One region of the Bacillus sp. D48C genome, then DNA from elsewhere that is predicted to be linked to it. Evidence: riboswitches for the same ligand, from Rfam matches in the RefSeq annotation. Region 1 holds a riboswitch; each other region holds the start of a gene.
What was found. Region 1 has a riboswitch for cyclic di-GMP ahead of ACLBXA_RS12380 (SpaA isopeptide-forming pilin-related protein). Riboswitches for the same ligand answer to the same signal wherever they lie in the genome.
Positions count from the first base shown of each region.

Region 1 (7,467 bases):
TAATTTGTACTTTCCTACTGATAGATCTGAGATTTTTGCTTTACCATCTTTATCTGTTTTTACTTCCTTTACTACTGTTCCAGCTTCATCTTGCACTTCAAAGACTACGCCTTTTAATGCTTTTTTGTTGTCTTTATCTACTTTTGTAATTTCTACTGAACCTTTATCTAACTGTTCATTTTCTACTTTCAATGATAGGACTGTTGTCATACCTTTTGTAATTTCGAATGATACTGGTTCTGTTAGCTTTTTGTAGCCAGGTAAACTTTTCGTCTCTACTAATTTGTACTTTCCTACTGATAAATCTGAGATTTTTGCTTTACCATCTTTATCTGTTTTTACTTCTGTTACTACTTTTCCTTGCTCATCTTGCACTTCGAAGACTACGCCTTCTAATACTTTTTGACTATCTTTATCTATTTTTGTAATTTCTACTGAGCCTTTGTCTAACTGCTCATTTTCTACTTTTATTGATAAAGCTTTTGTCATACCTTTTGTAATTTCAAATAGTACTGGTTCTGCTAGATTTTTGTAACCTGGTAAGCTTTTCGTCTCTACTAATTTGTACTTTCCTACTGATAGATCTGAAACGTTTGCTTTTCCATCTTTATCTGTTACTACTTTTCTTACTACGCCATCTTTCTCATCTTGGACTTCAAATTCGACACCGGCTAATACTGCCCCGTTTTCTTTGTCCACTTTTGTAATTTCTATATTCCCTTTGTCTACCATTGCATTTTCCACTTGTATTGGGAATATGCCGTCCCCTGTTACATTTACTTCCAACTCTGTTTCTTTTAATTGGTAGCCTTCAGGTGCTTTTGTTTCTTTTAAAATATATTTTCCTGGTGCTAACGGTTTAGAGATTGCCTTACCATCTTTATCTGTAACAATATGTTCGACTACTACACCGTCTTTTACTATATCAAACTCTGCATTTTCCAATGGTTTTTCACCATTTTCCGAATCAATTTTCTTTACTTCAATTTGACCCTTTTGCATAGTATTTTTAATTTCAATTGTTTTTGTTTCTCCAGCTTGAAGTGTAACCTCTACTGGGCTTGTTAATTTTTGATATCCTTCTGGTGCTACTGTTTCATAAACTTTATACGTCCCAGGAGCTAAAGTTTGAGGTACTGAAAAACCTTTTTCGTCCGTTTTTAGTTTTGCAACAACTTCATTTGCACTATTTCGAACTTCAAATTCGGCACCTTTTAACCCTTTATTCGGATTCTCAGAATCTGTTTTATGAATCAGTACTGTACCATCTTTTGGAGCTTCAGGCGGCGTAATAGTTACTTCTTTTGATGTTAATGTTTTATCATCAAAATGCAATTCCGCTTTATTAGGAATCTTCTTATCTACGTAAGAAGATAAGTCTGCATTATTTTTTATTTTCGCCTTGATACTGAGATTGATTATCTGGTCTTCATATGACTTATAGTCAAAACTCTCACCAAACGTAAATGTTACTTCACTTCTTTGTTTATCTATATTTAACGTTCCTTTAGAAGTAATATCTTGGCCATTTTGATCATACACTTTTGCCTCTAATACTTCTAAAACATCTTCTAAATCATCACTAATTACCATAGATGTGTATTTAGGAGGATCGTTCGGTATATGTGTACCAACTTGGTATTGAATAACTTGATCCATTTGTGTTAACTGCTCATTCTCTACAAGCTTGCCATTCTCATCAACTATATTTTTTTCAATGCTAGGTGGATTATTGTCACCTGAACCGGATCCTCCTCCACCACTTACAAATACTTGTCCTACTTTTTCTTCAGTTTTAATATTTTTACCTTCTAATTTCACAGTATTTTTATGAGGCTTTGCAGCAGGATTTGTAACCTTTGTTTTATATCTTAAAATATAACCTTTTGAACTGTCTGGAAACTCAATTGTAAATCCAGTCTTCGTTGCATTTATTTTAATGTTAGATAAATCTGCTGGCTTAATATTTGTTGGTGCATAACCATCTTCAAATACAGCCTCTTCTAATACTACGCTGTCTGTAATTAACTCATGCCCAGGTCCTAATGTATCTGTTAATTTAAGATCTTGCATTTCTGTTCCAGTTGCATTTACGTATACAAGCCAATCAGCAATTGAAGGATCTTCTTGATTATAAGAACCCCATTTCAATAAATTTTCCGTATTGGGCTGTGGCTTCGGTCTCTCTGTCGTATTATTTACACTTACTTCTTTATTGACGATTTGACCATCAACGTTAAATTCTAATGGAATTTCTTTAACACCATCATATGCTTCTAGACCAAAGTAGAATTCTACGAATAAAGAGCCTTTAATGTTATTCTTTCCTTCTACGTAATCACCCATAGTACACGTTAATAGACCCTTTTTCATCTCACATGTACCAACTGTTTTTCCTTCAGCATCTTTTAAAGGAAAACTCATATTCATAAGGTCTTTTCGAAACTCTTTTGGCATATCAATTGTGAATTGATCTCCACTTTTTATTTTTTCTTTAGCTGACCACTTCACTTCTACTTTCATACCATCTGAGGCTTGATACGGTTCAGATGTCGTGCCATCAGTACGGGAAATATTAATTTCGTCCACTGGACTTTTCATCACAGCAGCTTGAATAACTGGAGCCCACACATTCAGCACTGAAAATAATACTAGAAAAACTAATGAAACCATTGAAATATGCCTTTTAGTACTTTTCATTTGCATAGTTCCCTCCTATTTTTTTATATTTATATAACAAAAAAAGACCGTCCGGTTGCATCAAAAATGTGCAACCAGACGATCTTAGTAACCAATATGTATTACCGTAGACTCTAAGCTTTGCGGCCTATCCTTTCGAATAGTGTGCTAAAAATATCTTTTATTCTTTTTTTGTTTCATTTTCCTCTTAAACCAAATATTACTATACCGTCTGGACGGTTATAATTCAATACTCTATAAAATTGTTCTATTTTTCTAATAAAAAAAACAATTCACCACTACATTAAATAAGTAATGGTGAATTGTTTTCGTATTATATAGTTCGTATATTCTATTTATATGAATTATCAATAAGAGCTTGAATCACTTTTTCTCTTAACTCGGGGCTTAGTCTGCCAACCCCTAAATATTCCGAATACCATAATCCATCTGCTGCTAATCTAATAATTGTTGCACAAACTGAATCTATCTCATCGTTTTCTATATTCTTTTGCAGTTGCTGAAATGATTGTTGTAATGGCTCAAGTAATTCAGGTTTTAACATGAATGCTGCCATCATACTACTAGACAACTCTTCTGTTCTTCTCTCATTACTTAATCTTTCCTCTACAAAAGAGCGAACCCATCTCCCTTTCCTCTCTGAGTCTTCCGCTACTTTATTGTAAATAGCGCCCTCATAATCCTCTATCCCTCTGACTATCATACCTTCTATTAAAGCTTCTTTATTTGCAAAGTGATACAATAATCCACCTTTACTTACACCCGCCTCTTTTGCCACTGCTTCTAAGGTTAATTTAGCAACCCCTTTACATTGCACAATTTGAGAAGCGGCCGCCAAAATCTTTTGCCGCGTTATGCTGATACTCATTCCTTTTTAAAACCCCATTTCTACTAAATTTATATAAATACGAATCTTATTTTTAATATTGTTGATTACTACTAAGTATTTTCTTTATACAACAAAAGCTTCATTACCTTTGAATTTTTAGTTACTTATTCTATTAAAAATTTCCATATCATTCAATATGATAACATTAAATACACAAAGTCGACTATACATCTATACTTTTGTATTCATTCCTAATATATCCATCAATAAAATTTACCGATGTAGTCCTTCTTATTACTTTATAAGACGGCAGTAATTCTTTCAGCATTAAATAAAAAATGTTATTACTCCCATCGAATCGAGTAATAACATTTTACTTAACAAATTCGCGGCCAACTAGCATCCTTCACATCTTCACTAGTCGGTTTTCTAACTGATCCAATAAAGTGAAACTTTATATCCGCAACATGGACAGGTGTATTTCATTTTGTCACTCCATTATTAACTTGTTTTCCCATATATTCCGACTCACAAAGAATGTAACAGCACAAATCATAGTTATCCCTATGAAAAATGTATTAGAATCTTCATATGTAGTTGGAATGCCTACCGTTACGAAAACAATACTAAAAGCTAAAAATAGATATAATAATAAAGATATAATATAGCTTAGTTTAAATCGTAAAATGATACCTCTAAACAATAGCTCACCAAGTAGACAGCCACCTAAAATAATAGGTACTCCGAAATACAATGTAAGGACTCCCATTTGCGCAGTAGATTGAATTATCTTTCCAATTATGTTCGGCGAAACCAGCTCACTATCGTTTCCCATCCTATCATATAAATCAAGTGCTGTTGCTGAAATAAAGAAACTTAATATAGAAAATGAATACGGTATTAAAAATTTGCTCACTCTCATTCACCTCGCTTTTTTCTTTACATATATTATTCATTATTTCCTATCATTTTTACATAAAAAAATAACCCTCTATGATAAAACATAGAGGGAAGCATTTCTATATAAAAATCTATACCTTATCCTGAAGTGAATCCCGAAAATAGGACAAATATCAAAACACCTAAACCATCTGCTATCTGCTCCCTACATTCTTTAGGGTAGATAGTTTATATGTTTTATTAGAAAGTAGTGCTCTCTTTTTTATAATATTCTTTTGAAATCTCTTCATAAAATGCTGCCGATGTCGAGTAGAAATAAGGTACTAACCATAAGAAACCGATTCCTATAGTAAGAATACTTAATATGAACCAGCCTAAGAAACTTAAGCATAGTAAAAAGTAATCCATTTTATGTCCATTCATCATATGACGACTCTCAGTAATCGCTTGATTCGCTGTATATTCTGGATGATCATTCAAAATAAAATATGTCATAGAATAAGAAAATGATTTAATAATACCTGGAATAATAAGAAGTAATGTCCATAGAGTCAAGTATACATACATTAGTAAATATGTTAAAAACGACTTCATCAACTTACTTCCATCGCTAAACCATCTAAATATATGACCAATGCGAGCATCAGTCCTACGAATTGCATTTAAAACAAGATAATAGGCACCTATTGTTAATGGACCAATAACAAGCATTACAATAATACTTACTGTGAGTGAATCACTTGCTTCTTCCCAACCCCAAAATATCGAAAAAATACCTGTGGTTAGCATTTCAACAGCTCCAATAAGGATTCCAATTAATAAAGTTGCCCCTACCGCTAATCCCCATCTTCCTTTTAATGCATCAAGTGCTTCTCTTTTCAACTGACTTATCATATATAACCTCCTAATACTATTTATATTTTAGTATACCATTTATATCAAAAATTCCACAGATTCCTCTAAAATAGAAGAATATTACCTTTTTTCATACATATTAATACATGTGTGCTGTAGTTGTACTGCTCTATCACTTAAACCACTCATTTCCTTATAACAAAAAAAGCCTGCCCTTCATAATAGGCAAGCTTTCTCAAATTATTCCTCCCTCATTCTCTTCTTATACCAATCCTGCATTCTCTCCGCGTCTTCTACTCTCGTATGCTCTATTTTATAACTAGATGATGCACTAGAAAACTTATACGTACATAAATCCGCGCGGCGCTGGAAATATGATTGTGTCTTCTCCATTGATTGGACGTGTCTTCTTCTAATAAGTCCTGTGTATTTTCCGACGCTACGATAGACAAGTGTAATTTGTTCTCCGTTAACACTGTAACCATTTGTTTTAAATGTTGCGTATCCAAGTGTAAAGATAAGGATTGCGAGCGGAATTAATGCCCACATGATGAAGTGCTTTTCAGAGTATATACTTATTCCAATAAACGGGATTGCTAGCATTGCGAAGAAAATGAAACTATCAATGAGATAGCGGCGTAATGCTGCTTTTGGTAATGCAATAATGTTTGCATTCAGTTCGTATGGTAATTGTAAATGGGCGAGTAACTGTTGTACTCGATCTTTTCGAATGATTGGGTGCAGTGTAACCTTTTCTTTTTCGTCACTCATTCCTTTACTTTGAATGACTTCTACTTGCACAGCACAATAACCGAATGGTTGGCGTAAAATACTTTCTTTTATCGTAATACCTTGAATACGATGCAATTTTAGTACGAGCTCTTTTTTCTCAAGTAATCCTTGTGAAATGCGAACTTCGTCATTTCTTCGATTCACTGTGAAATCGCCATGTTTTAACGCGTAACCGATTGTAGATATAATCCAAGAAAGAACGAGTAAAATGGCTACCATGAAAATCCAGCCATATATATCATGTTCCATTACATACGACTTTACGCCATTCTCTATCCATTTCGGAATGTACTCATCTACTTGGTGATAAACGAAAAAGATTAAAGAGAATAATAGTCCAAATTGACCAGATGTAACAGATGCTAATAAAATCTCTTTCCAAGTTAATTTATATTCTGTCGTTTGTTTTTCCTCTGTAACAATTGCTTTTTCTACTACATTTTCTGTTGCTTCGTCTAACGTTCCTTCTGCTTTCACTTCTGGAGTTGGCTCATTTAGCAAAGCAATAAGCTCCGCCGCTTCTTCTGCCGTAATACCAGCTAAGCTAACTTCTGCTTCATCGCCCCCACCAGCTGTTTCAATCTGAATTTTTTTCAAACCGAGCATTTGATATAGTACGTTAGAACTTGTATTAATCGTTTGAACACGTTCTTTATTTAAGTAGCTCTCCTTTTTCACGAAGAGACCTTTTTTCACATGTAATACGTTATTTTCAACCCAATATGTTGTGTAATACCATTTTTCAAATGCTGAAAAAACGGTGAGTAAACCAAATGCTGCGGGAATTAAATACCAAAACGGGAATTTTCCGTTTAAGCTAAACATGAAAATAATGAGTGGTATAAAATCTGTTATTTTCAATTCTAATAACATCGTGATTGGATGCTGCCTCTTATACATCCTCATCACTCACTTTCGCTAATTCTGCGATTTTCGTTTTCAACATTTCTGCTTCATACATCGTTAAGCCTGGAATGCTGTGAGAAGTTGCTGCTGTTGAAATGTGTAATTCTGCTAATCCGTATTTTCTCATAATTGGTCCTTGTTCAATCGTAACGTGCTGCACACGAATCATCGGTACTAATACGCGCTTTACGACGAAAAGACCATGCTGAATTTCAAGTTCTTCTTCATTTAGTTGGTAGCTGTAATAACGTTGACGTAGTTTCGGGAATAAGAAGTACGAAAATGGCGCGAACACAACTGTTAGCCCAATCATCACATACAAAATCCACGCCCACCAATCAAACTTTATCATGAGGAAAAGGTAAGCTAAAATGACGAGTATACCGATCCCTTCTTCAATTACAGCACGAATTTTCCACACTTTGACCATGTCAGGGTTAATTTCATTTTTCAATGGATCCATGTAACCACTCCAAATCTAGTAA
Region 1 covers NZ_JBKFAQ010000004.1:113,547-121,013, forward strand. Annotated here, with positions in the region: gene ACLBXA_RS12380 (SpaA isopeptide-forming pilin-related protein) at 1-2,706, opposite strand, end outside; cyclic di-GMP riboswitch class I at 2,767-2,859, opposite strand; gene ACLBXA_RS12385 (TetR/AcrR family transcriptional regulator) at 3,032-3,568, opposite strand; gene ACLBXA_RS12390 (hypothetical protein) at 4,020-4,445, opposite strand; gene ACLBXA_RS12395 (DUF975 family protein) at 4,670-5,323, opposite strand; gene ACLBXA_RS12400 (PH domain-containing protein) at 5,525-6,976, opposite strand; gene ACLBXA_RS12405 (PH domain-containing protein) at 6,969-7,445, opposite strand.

Region 2 (7,467 bases), on a different contig from region 1:
AAGAAAGTTTTCTATCATATAAAGAAGAAGAAAGGAATGCAAAAATCCTTTTATGGGTGTTATATGTTATTGTTATTGTATATCAAATTTTCTATGCAATTGTATTAGACAATAAATCAATAATGGATAAGGGATACAACATAGTATGGCAAGTTATTTGCGGAGTAGCAATACTGTGCGTGAATATATATTTAATGAAAAAAGAGAAGGCAAACCTTGTTAAATATGCATGGATATTTGCATACATAGGGATAGAAATCGCTAATATATTTTCGTATATTTTTTATAATAAGGCGGCGTTTGATGCGACAAATATAATAGAAATTATTCTCATTTTCTTTGTACCCATATTTTTAAATAAAAAATTTTATGTAATCTTACTTTCTTCTATTGTAGGAAAATATTTAATTTATTTATTTGTATTAGAGGAAATAAAAGCATTTATGTTCCTTATTATGTGTACACTTATGTTAATAGCTGCATATATCATTTTAAACCGATTTTTACAATATCTTTCAGCTGTAAAGGAAAGTATTGCGATTGCTAGTGAATCACAAAAATTAGCAGTAATCGGAAAAATGGCAGCGACGGTTGGACATGAAATTAAAAATCCACTCGCTTCATTAAAAGGATTTACGCAATTACAAAGAGAGAAGCATGAAGAGGATCCTGTTTATAAACGTATGATCTTTGAAATAGAAAATATGAATAATATGATAAGTGAGTTGATGGAAGTTGCTACATGCAAGCCTTCTATTTATAAGAAACATGATCTGGGAAAAATTGTATTACAAGCAACAACAACTCTTCGCGAAAAAATGAATGAATTAAATGTGCAGCTTATTTCTAATGTGGGAGAACAAACAATAGAAGTTGAATGTGATGAACGAAGAATAAGAGGAGTCTTTCTATATACGATAAAAAATGCTTTAGAAGCAATGGAGCAAGGTGGCATATTACATTTACGGTTAGAAAATAAAGGGAAAGAGTATGTGATGATCAGCTTAATTGATAATGGTCATGGTATTAAGCAAGAAAACTTAACCCGTGTTACAGAGGCCTTTTATACAACGAAACAAGATAAAATTGGTCTGGGTCTTACAGTAGCGAATCGAATTGTCGCCGAGCACCTTGGTGAGTTACATATTTCAAGTGAAAGAAATACTGGAACGAGAATAGACATTATTCTGCCAAGGAAGTGTGGAAATACTGAAATTCAAGTGGAAGAAAAGCTAGGAGTTACCATATGAATAAAGGCTATATATTTAAAAATGAAGAAATAAAGGCGTTGAAAGTATTTTTAAGTTTATTTTTTATTATATTTTTTGTGTATGATCTTGCCTATGAATTTATCGTACCTTTAATCGCGGGAGAGCAAGAAGGCGTAGGAAAGTTTGAAGATGGTTTAGGTTTATGGCTTTACTTTTTGATGGTAGTATTGTTTTGCATTGGAATATACTTTATGAAATGGAAGAATGTTTTTGCGGTAAAGTATATTATTCTAATTGGCTATAATGTATTAGATTGTATCCACAACATTATGATTTATTATGGTAGCGATGCGGAATTTGACGGTGGAAATATAGTAGAAGTATTTTTTATTTTGTTTGCACCAATCTTTGTGAATAAAAGATATTTCTGGTTAGTTCCAGCGATACTTGTCGGGAAGTACGCTTTTACAGGAATCATTATTCAATCTTCTCTCGTTTTAATCCCAATGGCATTATATAGTGTATTTACTATTATATGTTGGATTATATTTTTGAGGGTTCAGTCTTACGTTCGTACGCTTGAGATGATGGACAAAGAAATAAAACAAACAGAAAAACTAGCAGCTGTTGGAAAGATGGCAACGGTTATTGGTTATAAGATTAGAAGACCTTTAGCAAACTTAAAAAAACTTGTGAATAAACAAGCAGACAAGCATCCAGAGGATAAAATTTATAGTGATATTATGAAACAAGAAGTAGATCGGATTCATATAATTGCTACAGAACTTAGTGGATTTGAGAAATCTAAATCACTAGAATCAGAAACTCATAACATACAAGAAATTATCTCTTATGTTATTCGAGTTATGGAAAAGCCTGCTTTAAAACAAGGAGTCCACATACAAGGTATTTACAGTAAAGACTTACCATCAATTACATGTGATGAAAAACGATTAAAACAGGTCTTTTTTAATTTAATTAAAAATGCAATTGAAGCAATGTCAGTTGGCGGAACAATTACGATTAAAGTTACTGTAAAAGAAGGAATCATCGTTCAAGTGAAAGATGAGGGATGCGGCATTCCGAAAGATAAAATTCCAAAGTTAAACGAAGCCTTTTATACAACGAAAGAAACAGGAACTGGTCTAGGTTTAGTAGTTACAGAAAAAATTATTAAAGATCACAACGGTAAAATGAGTTTTGAAAGTGAAGTTGGGGTTGGAACGACGGTTGAGGTTATGTTACCACTGCATTAACTACAAAAAACATCACTTATTTGGAAGTGATGTTTTTTTATTTTATCCCGCTATTTGCCGGGCAGCCCGATTGGTGAGGGCTGATTAAAGTTTCACTTTATCTATAAAGAATGTATGATGTGTTTTTAATATCAAAATGTTTTTTGAAAGTTTTCATTATGGATTTTCCGGGGGGAATTTAGACTATAAAAATTAATTATTTTTTTCTAAAAAAACTATTTTCTTTTTTGGGTTTTAATGGTATATTCAAAACACGATAAATAAATTCCTATATTTGGCACACTATTCGAAAGGATAGGTCGCAAAGCTAAGAGTCTAAAGTAATGAAAATTACTATGATAGTCTGGTTGCAGTTTGGATTTTCACACATAGTTGTATGTATGAAAATCGAAGAGGCAACTGGACTTTTTGTTTTCTTAAAAAAAAATAAATGGGCACACTGTTCGAAAGAATAGGTCGCAAAGCTAAGAGTCTAAGGTAATGAAAATTACTATGATAGTCTGGTTGCAGTTTGGATTTTCACACATAGTTGTGTGTATGAAAATCGAAGAGGCAACTGGACTTTTTGTTGTCTCAAAAAAAATAAATAGGCACACTGTTCGAAAGGATAGGTCGCAAAGCTAAGAGTCTAAGGTAATGAAAATTACTATGATAGTCTGGTTGCAGTTTGGATTTTCACACATGTTGTGATATATGAAAATCGAAAAGGCAACCAGGCTTTTTATTTTTTCAGAATACACATTATGATTGTAAATTTAGTCGATTAATACATTTAATGTTCGGAATATTCTGTGCATAAAAAGCGAGGGAGGGAAGTACATTGCAAAATCAAATAGGGAAATTTGGGCGTATACTTCTCGCTGGAGGAATATTATTTACACAAGTTGGTGTGCTAGACTACTCTGCAACGAAAGTTTATGCGGTTACAAATGACGAGCAAGGACGTTTTATCGTTCATATGGATAAACAAGAAATAAAAGTTGATGAAAATGTAGTATTAAAGATTACAAATACAAATAAACAAGATGCTAATATCGAGCTGAAATTATCTAATGAGCAGCTCTTTAATGAAGAAGAAACGAAAAAAATGAATGAAAATAATAAAGCGATTCAAAACATTTCAGTAACAGAAGATCACATTGTAAAAATTGAAAAGAATGAACAAAGTAATTTTATCGGTGACGTATATGTAGTCATTCAAATGAAAAAAGCTGGAGAGTACAAATTTGAACCGATAGTGAAGTTTGAAGGGAATGAAAAGAAAATTGAATCTCCTTCTCTACATGTTGTAGAGAAAAAAGAGGCTTTAAATGTAGCTATTTCTGATGAAAATCCAAAGGCTTCAGAGGAAGTTGTGAAAAAAGAAAAAAATGAAAAAGTAAAAGTATCGGAAGAAAATAAAAAACAAGAAATAAAGCCTACTAATGCTGAAGTTCCAAAAGAAACGAATACTTTAGAGAAAGAAAAGGTTAATGAAGAACTCGTATCAAAGGAAAATGAATTAAAAGAGAGCAATAAGGTAAACGAAAATAATCAGGAATTACCTGCTATTCAAGCTGAGAAGGTATTAAAGAGCCAATCTCTACTAGCTGCTAGTCCTGTTACAAGTATTCTTAGATATCCAAATGTAAAGGTAATAAATAATAGAACAGGTGAAGGGCCTTCTATCCCGGGTAAATATGCTTTTAGATTTGTTTGGAGCCCACAAGTAACATATGAGGTAAAGGGTAGTAGCAATGACAGAACTGGTCAAAGTCAATATACATTTAGAAATTCAAATAGAGAACAGTACGTATTAGTAAAAAAAGCTGGTGAATATCAAGGGAAATGGATTGATGTCCGTATTAATATTCACTCTATGACAGCTTCATCTGTAGATGTTAAAACACCAATAACTAAAGGTGATGCAAAAAACTTTTTACAATTATATGGGAACGGAAGGTCAGGACAAACTTATAATGCTTCCTTTGAATTTTATGAACACGGAACAAGTAAAAAAGTACCATTAACGGCAATGTGGAATTTCAAAAGGATAAATAGTTATAAAAATGTAACGTTACGTAATGATGGTAGTCATTTAACGAATTTATACGTGTATGATACGAGTTCAATTAGGTATCAAGACAAAGGGAATAATAAAATAGAGTTTTCTGGAACAGCAGGCCCAGTAGCTACTCCAGAAGCAGATATGACAATTACATTTGATAATTTAACAGAATTACCGCTAGAAGTTAGATTAAATGCTTCAGGTGTTAATGTATCATACGACCAATTAGCGATTGCACAAATTGAAATTCCAGCTCCAAGTGTAATAGGAGATATCGTGGAAGATAATTCCCGTCAACTTTCTTATAAGGTATATCAAAATATGCCTGCTCAATCGAAAGATATTCACTATGCGAAATCTTTTGTATTAGAAAGTGAAGTGAATAAGGATTTTACTGTGAATGATGTTTCCATTCAAGATGTGGAAAGTGGAGATGATGTAAGTAGCTTCTTTGATATTAGCAGGAAAAACAATAAGGTCACTGCGGTTGCGAAAGCAAATGCGCTAAAAACAGAAGAATTCAACGGGAAAATTTACGAGATGACAATTACAGGTTCTCCTGTAAAAGGTGCTGATGTAATGAAATATTATAAAGATGGTTATCTTGAAATACCGGTGTCAGCTAAAAACTATTTAGATGACGATAAGAATGGGCAAGATAGTAATCGAGATGGAATCGCAAAAATAAGGTATAAAGGTATTCCGACTGGGAAACCAGTCCCACAAAAAGTAGTGCAAGGAACAGATTTAACAAAAATGGATATTTCTAAATTTGTGACAGATTTATCTGTAGATACGAATTTGGATGTAGATAAACCAATATCAGTAATGAAGTTAATCAATATTCCGGATACAAAAACAATAGGGAATCATACTGTAACGGTTGTAATTGAAACGAAGCAAGGTGTACAAGCGGAGATTCAAGTACCGGTTACTGTCGTTGATGGGACTTTAAAGTTAGTAGACGTACCAAAAGAAATTACCTTTGGAGATGTAACAATTCCATCGAAAACAACGACATACACACCGAAGGCGATTTCAAATTCTTTAAAGGTAACCGATAATCGTGTTAAAAAGCAAAAATGGAGTGTATATGTAAAGGAAATTACACCATTAACTTCAGCGCAAAATGACACATTGACGGGAGCATTGATTTACAAACGAAATGGAAAGGATACACCTTTAAGTAATTCTAGTATAGAAGCATTCTCGTATACTTCTAAAAACGACGAGGAGGTTTCATTAAATTGGAAGGAAAACGAGGGAATTCATTTACAAGTAAAACCAGGGCCGAATGTCAAAGCAAATACAAAATATGCTGGACAGCTAGAATGGACATTAACCGATGCTCCTCTCTAAAAATATATGAAATATATAAATTTTAGAAAGGAGAGAGTAATGAAAAAAATAGTTGGTATTATCGTTTCCACAGTTATATGTGTGCCGTTTCTTATGGCAAATGTAGTAACGGCTACAAGTACGAATTCAAAAGCGGGTATTACATTTTCGAATAGCTATACACCAAATACATCAACTGATCCGACAAAGATAAATACAAAAAAAGAGACAGTTGATAAAAATAAAAATGGAGATAAATATTTACCGAAAACAGGAGGCCAGACACGGGACTTCAAACAATATATAGGATTGTTTTCGATTGTTTTATCTCTATATGTATTCAAAAGAATTAGGGGAAAGCAAGTGTATTCAAAATAAAAAATAGATGAAAACAGAGAAAAGGGGAAGGTACATATGAAACTAGCAAAATTAGCATTAATCGGTGCAGTATCATTAACATCAGTTGCAGCAGTAGGAACTTCAGCATTTGCGGAAGAGAAAGCAAATATGAAATCAAAAACCGATGTAACGTTTATTGAAGATACAAGCACAACAGATCCAAACAATCCAGAAAATCCAAATGAAAAAGTTACACCAGAGAACCCTGATGACCATGAAAAAGGAACAAAAGGTCCATTAAGTATTAACTACGTTTCTAACTTACACTTCGGCGAGCAAGTTATCTCTGGTAATGATCAAACGTACTTTGCAAAATTGGATAAAGTGAAACAAGGGAGCAAAACAGTTGAAGTACCTAACTTCGTATCTGTAACAGATAACCGTGGTACAAATGCAGGATGGAAATTGAAAGTAAAGCAAAATGCACAATTTAAAAGTGGTAATAGTGAGTTAACAAATGCAGCTTTAAGCTTAAGTAACCCAGCTGTAAATTCTGTAACTGATGCACAATATGCACCTACAACATTTAAAAATAAAGTAACGCTAGCTCCAGGTGGAGATGCGGTGGAAATTACTACTGCCGCAAAGAATAAAGGTATGGGTGATTGGACGACTGCATTTGGTAAAGGAACAGAACAAGGTAAACAGAGTGTGAGCTTATTCGTACCAGGTACGACGGCGAAAGAAAAAGGTGCGAAATATTCAGCTGAGTTAACTTGGACTTTAGAAGATACACCAAACTAAGCTTATACAAGATTGAAAATTAAGAATGACTGAATTTTAAAAAATGATTATAAAGGGGTATAAAACTATGAAACTAGCAAAAATAGCATTAATTGGAGCGGTAACATTATCATCAGTATCAGTAGGGACGTCTGCATTTGCAGCTGAGAAAGATGGCGGGAAATTAGACTCAAAAGCATTTATTAAATTCGAGAAAAATACAGATAAAATTGATGTTGTTAATCCAGAGAATCCAGATGAAACTGTAGATCCAGTTGATCCAGATAAAAAAGGTACAGATGGTCCACTAAGTATTGATTATGTATCTAACTTCAACTTTAAAACACAAAAAGCATCAGGGAATAACGAAATCTACTTTGCAGAATTAGATAAAGTAAAGAAAAAAGTAGACGGTTCTGTAATTGACGTGCCGAACTACGTTCAAGTAACAGATAATCGTGGTACAAATGCTGGATGGCATTTAACAGTAAAA
Region 2 covers NZ_JBKFAQ010000001.1:106,284-113,750, forward strand. Annotated here, with positions in the region: gene ACLBXA_RS00645 (ATP-binding protein) at 1-1,250, shown strand, start outside; gene ACLBXA_RS00650 (ATP-binding protein) at 1,247-2,467, shown strand; cyclic di-GMP riboswitch class I at 2,734-2,822, shown strand; cyclic di-GMP riboswitch class I at 2,891-2,979, shown strand; cyclic di-GMP riboswitch class I at 3,047-3,135, shown strand; gene ACLBXA_RS00655 (WxL domain-containing protein) at 3,288-5,873, shown strand; gene ACLBXA_RS00660 (hypothetical protein) at 5,913-6,230, shown strand; gene ACLBXA_RS00665 (WxL domain-containing protein) at 6,267-6,995, shown strand; gene ACLBXA_RS00670 (WxL domain-containing protein) at 7,063-7,467, shown strand, end outside.
Region 2: another riboswitch for cyclic di-GMP. It lies ahead of ACLBXA_RS00655 (WxL domain-containing protein); the one in region 1 lies ahead of ACLBXA_RS12380 (SpaA isopeptide-forming pilin-related protein).

Region 3 (7,467 bases), on a different contig from region 1:
TGTAAGTATTGCAAGGCAGGCAGCAGATGAACTAAATACAGTTGCTGTCATTACTGGAAAAGAAGATGTTGTTACAGATGGAGAGCGAACTGTTCTTATTCGAAATGGTCATCCTATTTTAACAAAGGTTACGGGAACAGGGTGTTTACTAACTTCGGTAATAGGAGCATTTGTAGCAGTAGAAAAAGATTATGTAAAAGCAGTAGTAGCCGCATTAACGTTTTATGGTGTAGCTGCGGAACTGGCAGCTGTTAAAACAGTAGAAAAAGGGCCAGGTAGTTTCCAAATTGAATTTTTAAATCAATTAGCGAATACAACTTCAGCTGATATTGAGAAGTATGGGAAGATTGAGGAGTTAGAGTAAGGGGGATGAAACATACGATGCGCATTGAAACAAAGAAAATGTCTAAGTTATTACAAGTGTATTTTATTATGGGAAGTAATAACTGCACGAGGGATCCTTTAGCTGTATTGAAAGAAGCGTTAGATGGTGGAGTGACACTTTTTCAGTTTCGCGAGAAGGGGGAAGGTTCTTTAATCGGAGGAGATAGAGTGCGCTTTGCAAAAGAATTGCAGACGCTTTGTAAGGAATATAGTGTTCCTTTCATTGTAAATGATGATGTAGAATTAGCCATTGAATTAGATGCAGATGGTGTTCATGTAGGACAAAATGATGAAGGGATTACATCTGTTCGTGAAAAAATGGGAGATAAAATTATCGGCGTATCTGCTCATACAATTGAAGAAGCACGCTTTGCAATCGAAAATGGAGCAGATTATTTAGGTGTTGGACCTATTTTCCCAACGAGTACGAAAAAAGATACGAAAGCGGTTCAAGGAACGAAAGGATTAGCTTATTTTAGAGAACAAGGAATTACAGTGCCAATCGTTGGTATTGGTGGGATTACAATTGAAAATACAGCGGCAGTTATAGAAGCGGGTGCGGACGGTGTTTCAGTTATTTCAGCAATTAGTTTAGCTGAATCTGCGTATGAAAGTACGAGAAAATTAGCTGAAGAAGTAAAGAGAAGTTTGTAGAAAAGGACATGTAGTATTTTAAGTGCTACATCGAGAAGTAGACTGCCCAAAAAATTTAAACAAACATTTGATTAAAAAAGCACAAACCTTTTTAAATAAGGGTTTGTGCTTTTTCTTTAAAACATAATAGAAATTAAAAGCATTCCAATTCCGATAGAAGTAAATGTTGCAATTAAGCCTGGAATCATAAAGCTATGATTTAATACGTATTTACCGATACCTGTTGTACCAGTACGGTCAAAGTTAATGGCAGCAACGATTGTCCCGTAGTTTGGAATGAAGAAATATCCGTTTACTGCAGGGAACATCGCAATCAGTAGTGCTGGTGGAATACCAAGGGATAGTCCAAGTGGCATTAAGGCACGTACTGTTGCTGCTTGGCTGTACAGTAAAATAGATAGAATGAATAGTGCGATGGCAAATAGCCAAGGTGCACTTGTTACTAAATGCTGAATAGATCCTTGAATCATATTTAAGTTTCCATTAAAGAAAGTATCTCCCATCCAAGCGATACCGAAAATAGCAACAACTGCTGTTGCTCCTGCTTTAAAGACGTTACCAGACACAATGCTTTCTACATTTGGTTTACAGAAAATAATAATAAGAGCCGCGATAGTTAACATAACCATCTCAATTGTGTTCGGCATGGAAAGACGGGCTAACTTCCCATCAACTATCCATCCTGGACGAAGTGCTTCAAATGAACCAAGAAGTACAACAAGGAAGGTTCCTACAAGGAAAAGGATAACTGATAATTTGGCGCCCTTTACACCTACAAATTCTTTTTTCTCTTCAAGCTTAGGAATCATTCCTTCTTTTAATCGTTTTAAGTATTCAGGGTCTTCATTTAATTCTTTTCCCATCTTACTAGCAACGAATGCTGCTAACATACAAGCAATGAAAGTAGAAGGAATACTCACTTTTAAAATATCTAATAAAGTGATTTTATAGTCAGCTAACATTGCTAAAAGAGCAACTGTGGCAGCTGAAATTGGGCTAGCTGTAATTGCTTGTTGAGAAGCGATTACGGCAATCGACATTGGGCGTTCCGGTCTAACCCCTGATTCACGAGAGACTTCTGCAATAACAGGAAGTACAGAATAGGCAACGTGACCAGTACCTGCACATAGTGTGAATAAATAAGTAACAATTGGAGCAAAAAAAGTAATACGCTTTGGATTTTTTCGTAATGCTTTTTCAGCTAGGTGAACAAGATAGTCCATTCCTCCAGCAGCTTGCAAAGCACCAGCGGCTGTAATTACTGCCAAAATCATAAGCATTACATCGATAGGAGGCGCGGTTGGTTGTAAGTGGAAGACAAAAACGAGTATTGCCATACCAACTCCACCCATTACTCCTAAACCAACTCCGCCTAGGCGTGCACCAATAAAAATACAGAGTAACAAGGTAAGAAATTGTAGCCAAAACATGATAAACTACCTCCGAAATTCATTAGTTAAGATATATTCGAATAGTTTAATTTGAATGAAAATTAAATAAATACCCGAAGAAATCCTTGTTATTTATACATTTTTTATTATATAACACAAAAAAAGTAACATTCACGTACTTTTTGAAATTATTTCGAAAAAGCAATTCGTTAAAAATTTGTATTTATATCTCTAAATAAGTAGACATTTTGATTTATATGTTGTAACCTTTGATAGAGAATATATGATTCTCATAGAACTCCCATATCGTTCAACTCGTTCAGCGAGAAAGGCAAACTGATGGAAACATGAGGACGCAAAACTACAGGAGCTAAGGTCGAAAGGCTATGCTAGCCAGTTACCGGACGGATAGGGTTGGTCTTGGCCAATGCTTTTACATTGGCTTTTTTTTATTCTCGAACATATTGAGAAACATCTTTAAACAAAATATTCATATATTTTGTTTTTTTGTTTAGAATCATTAAGGAAGGTGGATATTAATGAAAAAATATTGGCATAAGTTATCGTTCCTTCAAAAGAACGTCTTATTAACCGTATTAGTTATTTTGACACTTGTTGGAAGTATGGGTGCGTTAAGTTTCAACATGTTTCAAAATAGTATGATGTCTTTATTTGAAAGACAGTCTATTGAAACAGGAGAAATAGTGTTGAAAAAATTGGATGTAGAATTAGTTAGAGACATGGCGAAAGATCCTACAGCCGAAAAAGTGAAAAAAGAAAAGTTAACAGAGAAATTAGATGAAGTGTCAAAAGAATTGAAAAGTGTTGGACAAACGTATGTTACAGGAGCAAAGCCGAATGAAAAGCGGGAATTACAACTCGTTGGTTTGACTACAGAGTTAACAAATGCATTCCCTATAAAGCCGGGAGATTATTATGAACAACCCGCTCATTGGATGAAGGCGTACGATAAGGTCATTGATACGAAAAAGGCCCAAATGACAGAAGTATATGAAGATGAAATAGGTTCGTGGGTGACAATATTAGAACCAATTACAGATGGAGAAAACAATATTGTTGCAATTATTGCGGCTGACTTAGATGCTTCCATTGTTCCTATTACAAAAGAGAAGTTTATGATACAGGGCTTACTCTTTATCATTATTTCATTAGCAATTGCGACTATTACTCAATTCTTTATCGTGCGTCACTCGCTAGCTCCATTAAAAGATTTACGAGAAGGATTACGTAAAATTGGTGAAGGTGATTTAAGTATTAAATTAAAAGAAAGACCAGATGATATTGGAATTATTAATGTTTATTTCAATAACACGATTGAAAAATTTAAAGGGATTATAGATAAAGTAAGGCAAACTGCTGAGCAAGTTTCTTCTTCTTCACAAGAATTGTCGGCGAGTACAGAGGAAAACAGTATGGCAGTTCAAGAGATTGCAAGTTCTATTGAAGGTTTAAGAGTAGGGGCACAGTCTCAAAAAACTTCAGTACAACAATGTTTAGGAATTGTACATGGAATGGAAGATAAGGTAGAAGAGATAACTGGGGCTGCAAAACAAGTTGCGGTTGCTTCTGAAGGTATGGAGCAACATTCAATTGAAGGTAATGAAGTGATTGGACAAATTATTAATCAAATGAGTTTAATCCAAAATGCAGTACAGGATTTATCTTCCATCATTTATTCGTTAGAAACAAGGTCAAAAGAAATTAGTGATATCGTAACTGTAATTACAGGTATTTCAAATCAAACAAATTTATTAGCTTTAAATGCTTCTATTGAGGCTTCACGTGCTGGAGCAGCTGGAAGAGGGTTTGCAGTTGTTGCTGATGAAGTACGAAAATTAGCAGAACAAACTGAAGCGTCTGCAAAAGATATAGCGAAATTAATTGGTGAAACACAAGCTGAGACAGAAGATGCTGTAGTTTCAATGCAAAAAGGTTCAAAAGAAGTAGAAACTGGAATTTCACTTGTTCAAAGTAGTGGAGATTTCTTTGAAAAAATTTCAAAATCAGCGCAATCTGTTACAGATCAAGTAAAAGCTGTCTCTGGTAATTCGAGTGACATTTTACAAAATAGCCAGAATATTGTTCAAGTCGTAAATGAATTATCACATATTGCAAATACTTATGCCAACAGCAGTAGTAATGTTGAAGAAAGCATGAAAGAGCAAGAAATATCAGTACAAGATATTGCAGAATTAGCGACTTCTTTAAGTTGGCTTTCTCAGGAATTACAAGAGCTAATTGGTGAGTTTAAAAGTGAATAAGAAGAAAGATCAATTCTAATCGAAGGGGGATCCCCCTTTGATTATGAATTGAACTAATTTGCCCGTTAATAAGGGATGAAAAAGGTGTGAATTTTCACACCTTTATTATATTTGAGAGAGGAATTTACATAAATATGAAATTAGCAATTTCTTATAATGAGATGGTAAAAGAATTTTTAGGAAAAGTAGAAGGAAGTATTAAAATACCTAAAGATGTTCAAGGAACAGAATTTGGGGTAAAAAGAAAAACTGAACTATTTCCAAATTTGACTCACATTGTAGATTTAATAGGAGCGACTGCAACGTGGTTATATCATATTTCTAAAGAAAAACATATTGTCGTGCTTTATCATGTAAGAGGAAGTTTATTTCCGATTACTATTGAAATTTCTAATTTTCTCTCCTATGAAAGTTTGAATTTACAGATTGAAGAGCAACTGGAACAAATTAAAGAAATGAATGAGGAAGAAATAGAAGAGTTTCAAAACGGTAATACATTATATGAAATGTCACCTATTATTATTGGTGAAACATATTATGAGCTACAAGACACGAATACATTACAATTTGTATTCAGTAAAAATATGCAAAGCGTAGAAATAATATTTAATAGTGTTAATTGGAAAGAGACAACGATTACTCGTTATGCACAACAAATAAAAGGTGTTTTAATCAATACATTACAAAATAATAATAATTATATAAATGATTTTAATGTTATTACAGAGGCCGAGATGGCACTTTATAGTCAAGTGAATGATACGACAGCAGTATATCCTGAGAAAAGTATCGTCGATATGTTCTATAATACTGTTACTCAATTTCCAAATCGTATAGCTTTATCTTCAAGGGAAGGTACTTTAACTTATGAGGAGCTAAATAAAAAAAGTAATCAAATAGCTCATATGTTAATTAAAAACGGCGTCCAATTAGGAGACTATGTTGGAATATTTATGAAACGTAGCATAGACACAGTAGTAAGTATGGTAGCTATATTAAAAGCTGGTGCAGCGTATGTTCCGATTGATCCAGATTATCCGGAAAGTAGAATACAGTACATTATTCAAGATAGCCAAGCGAAAGTTATATTGATGAAAGAGACGCCTATAACATGTGATGGGGTTCAAACAGTTTCAATGTATGATAGTGAAACTTGTGAAGATATAGATGTAAAGTTGTCTATTCATTGTGATGATGTAGCTTATATGATTTATACATCTGGTTCAACAGGGAATCCAAAGGGAACGATGTTAGCACATAGAGGCGTTGTTAATCTGTACATTTGGATGCAAAAGCAATATGAATTGACAGAAGAGGATGTATTTGCCCAATTTCCTTCCTTTAGTTTCGATGCTTCTGTATGGGAGTCATTTGCTTCTTTATTCTGTGGAGGAAACTTGTATGTATTATTAGAGGAAGAGCGATTGTCTGTAGAAGCATTTGCACATGCAATCTATAAAGTGAAAGCAACTTCGATCTTGGCATTAGCAACAATTTTTGTTCGACAAGTAGCAACTTATTTAGCAGAAGAAGATATATATAAGCTAGCTTCCCTAAAAAGAATTGCGATTGGCGGTGAAATGTTGCCTGTAGAGGTTATTAAATTGTGGAGAGAAAGAATAGGTACAAATGTTGAAATTCATAATGTATACGGACCGACAGAATGTACAGTAGTGACGACAACTTATAAAATACCTAGTCAGTTAAATGAGGATGTTGCGAGTATTCCCATTGGTAAACCATGTTCTAATTATCAAGTTATGATTTTGGATGAGAATATGAATCTTTGTCCAATTGGTGTACCTGGTGAATTATATATAGATTCAGTAGGATTAGCAAAAGGGTATTTTAATAAACCTAATAAAACAATTGAAGCTTTTATTCCGAACCCTTTTAATCCTATAGTTAATATATATAAAACAGGTGATATTGTTAAGTTGCTAGAGGATGGAAATATAGAGTTTTTACATCGGAAAGATGATCAAGTAAAAATTAGAGGACATCGTATTGAACTAGGAGAAATCCAAAGTAAAATTTCTCAAAATCATAATATAAAAGAAAATGCTGTTTTTGCTAAGAAGAGTAAGGAAGGTAGCCAATATTTAATCGCGTTCTATACAACTTTAAATAAAAAAGAAATACCAGAATTAGTTTATCAGTTACAAGAGCAATTACCAGATTATATGGTGCCATCTAAACTAATTTATATTAATGAATTACCACTTACACCTAATAAAAAGATTGATGTTAAGAAGTTAGCTCAGTTAGAAGAAAAGTATGAACCGGTTCGTCTACAAGAATATGTTGCACCTTCTAATAAAGCAGAAAAACAAATAGCGCGCGCTTGGGCGGAAGTATTAGGAATTTCAAAAGTTGGAGTGCATGATGATTTCTTTACAATTGGTGGACATTCATTGAAAGTATTACGAGTCTTAACATTGTTAAAAGAAGATTTCTCACATTTAACAATTCAAGATTTCTTTAAAGAAAGAACGATATATGGATTAGCTCGAATTGAGCGAGAAGTAAAAGTAGAGAAAGAAGAAGTATTTCGTGAATATAAAGTGATTCACGAACCGGATACTATTACGTATGCAAACGTTTTGGAAGAAACCCAGATTTCAAATGTCTTTTTAACAGGAGCTACTGGTTATTTAGGATCACACATATTATATGAATTGCTGAGAGATACATCTGCTACTATTTATTGTTTAGTAAGACCAACCAAAGATGTGCAGCAAAGAATTATAGATACA
Region 3 covers NZ_JBKFAQ010000012.1:62,011-69,477, forward strand. Annotated here, with positions in the region: gene thiM (hydroxyethylthiazole kinase) at 1-364, shown strand, start outside; gene thiE (thiamine phosphate synthase) at 370-1,038, shown strand; gene ACLBXA_RS23600 (anaerobic C4-dicarboxylate transporter family protein) at 1,155-2,468, opposite strand; cyclic di-GMP riboswitch class I at 2,750-2,834, shown strand; gene ACLBXA_RS23605 (methyl-accepting chemotaxis protein) at 2,969-4,711, shown strand; gene ACLBXA_RS23610 (non-ribosomal peptide synthetase family protein) at 4,846-7,467, shown strand, end outside.
Region 3: another riboswitch for cyclic di-GMP. It lies ahead of ACLBXA_RS23605 (methyl-accepting chemotaxis protein); the one in region 1 lies ahead of ACLBXA_RS12380 (SpaA isopeptide-forming pilin-related protein).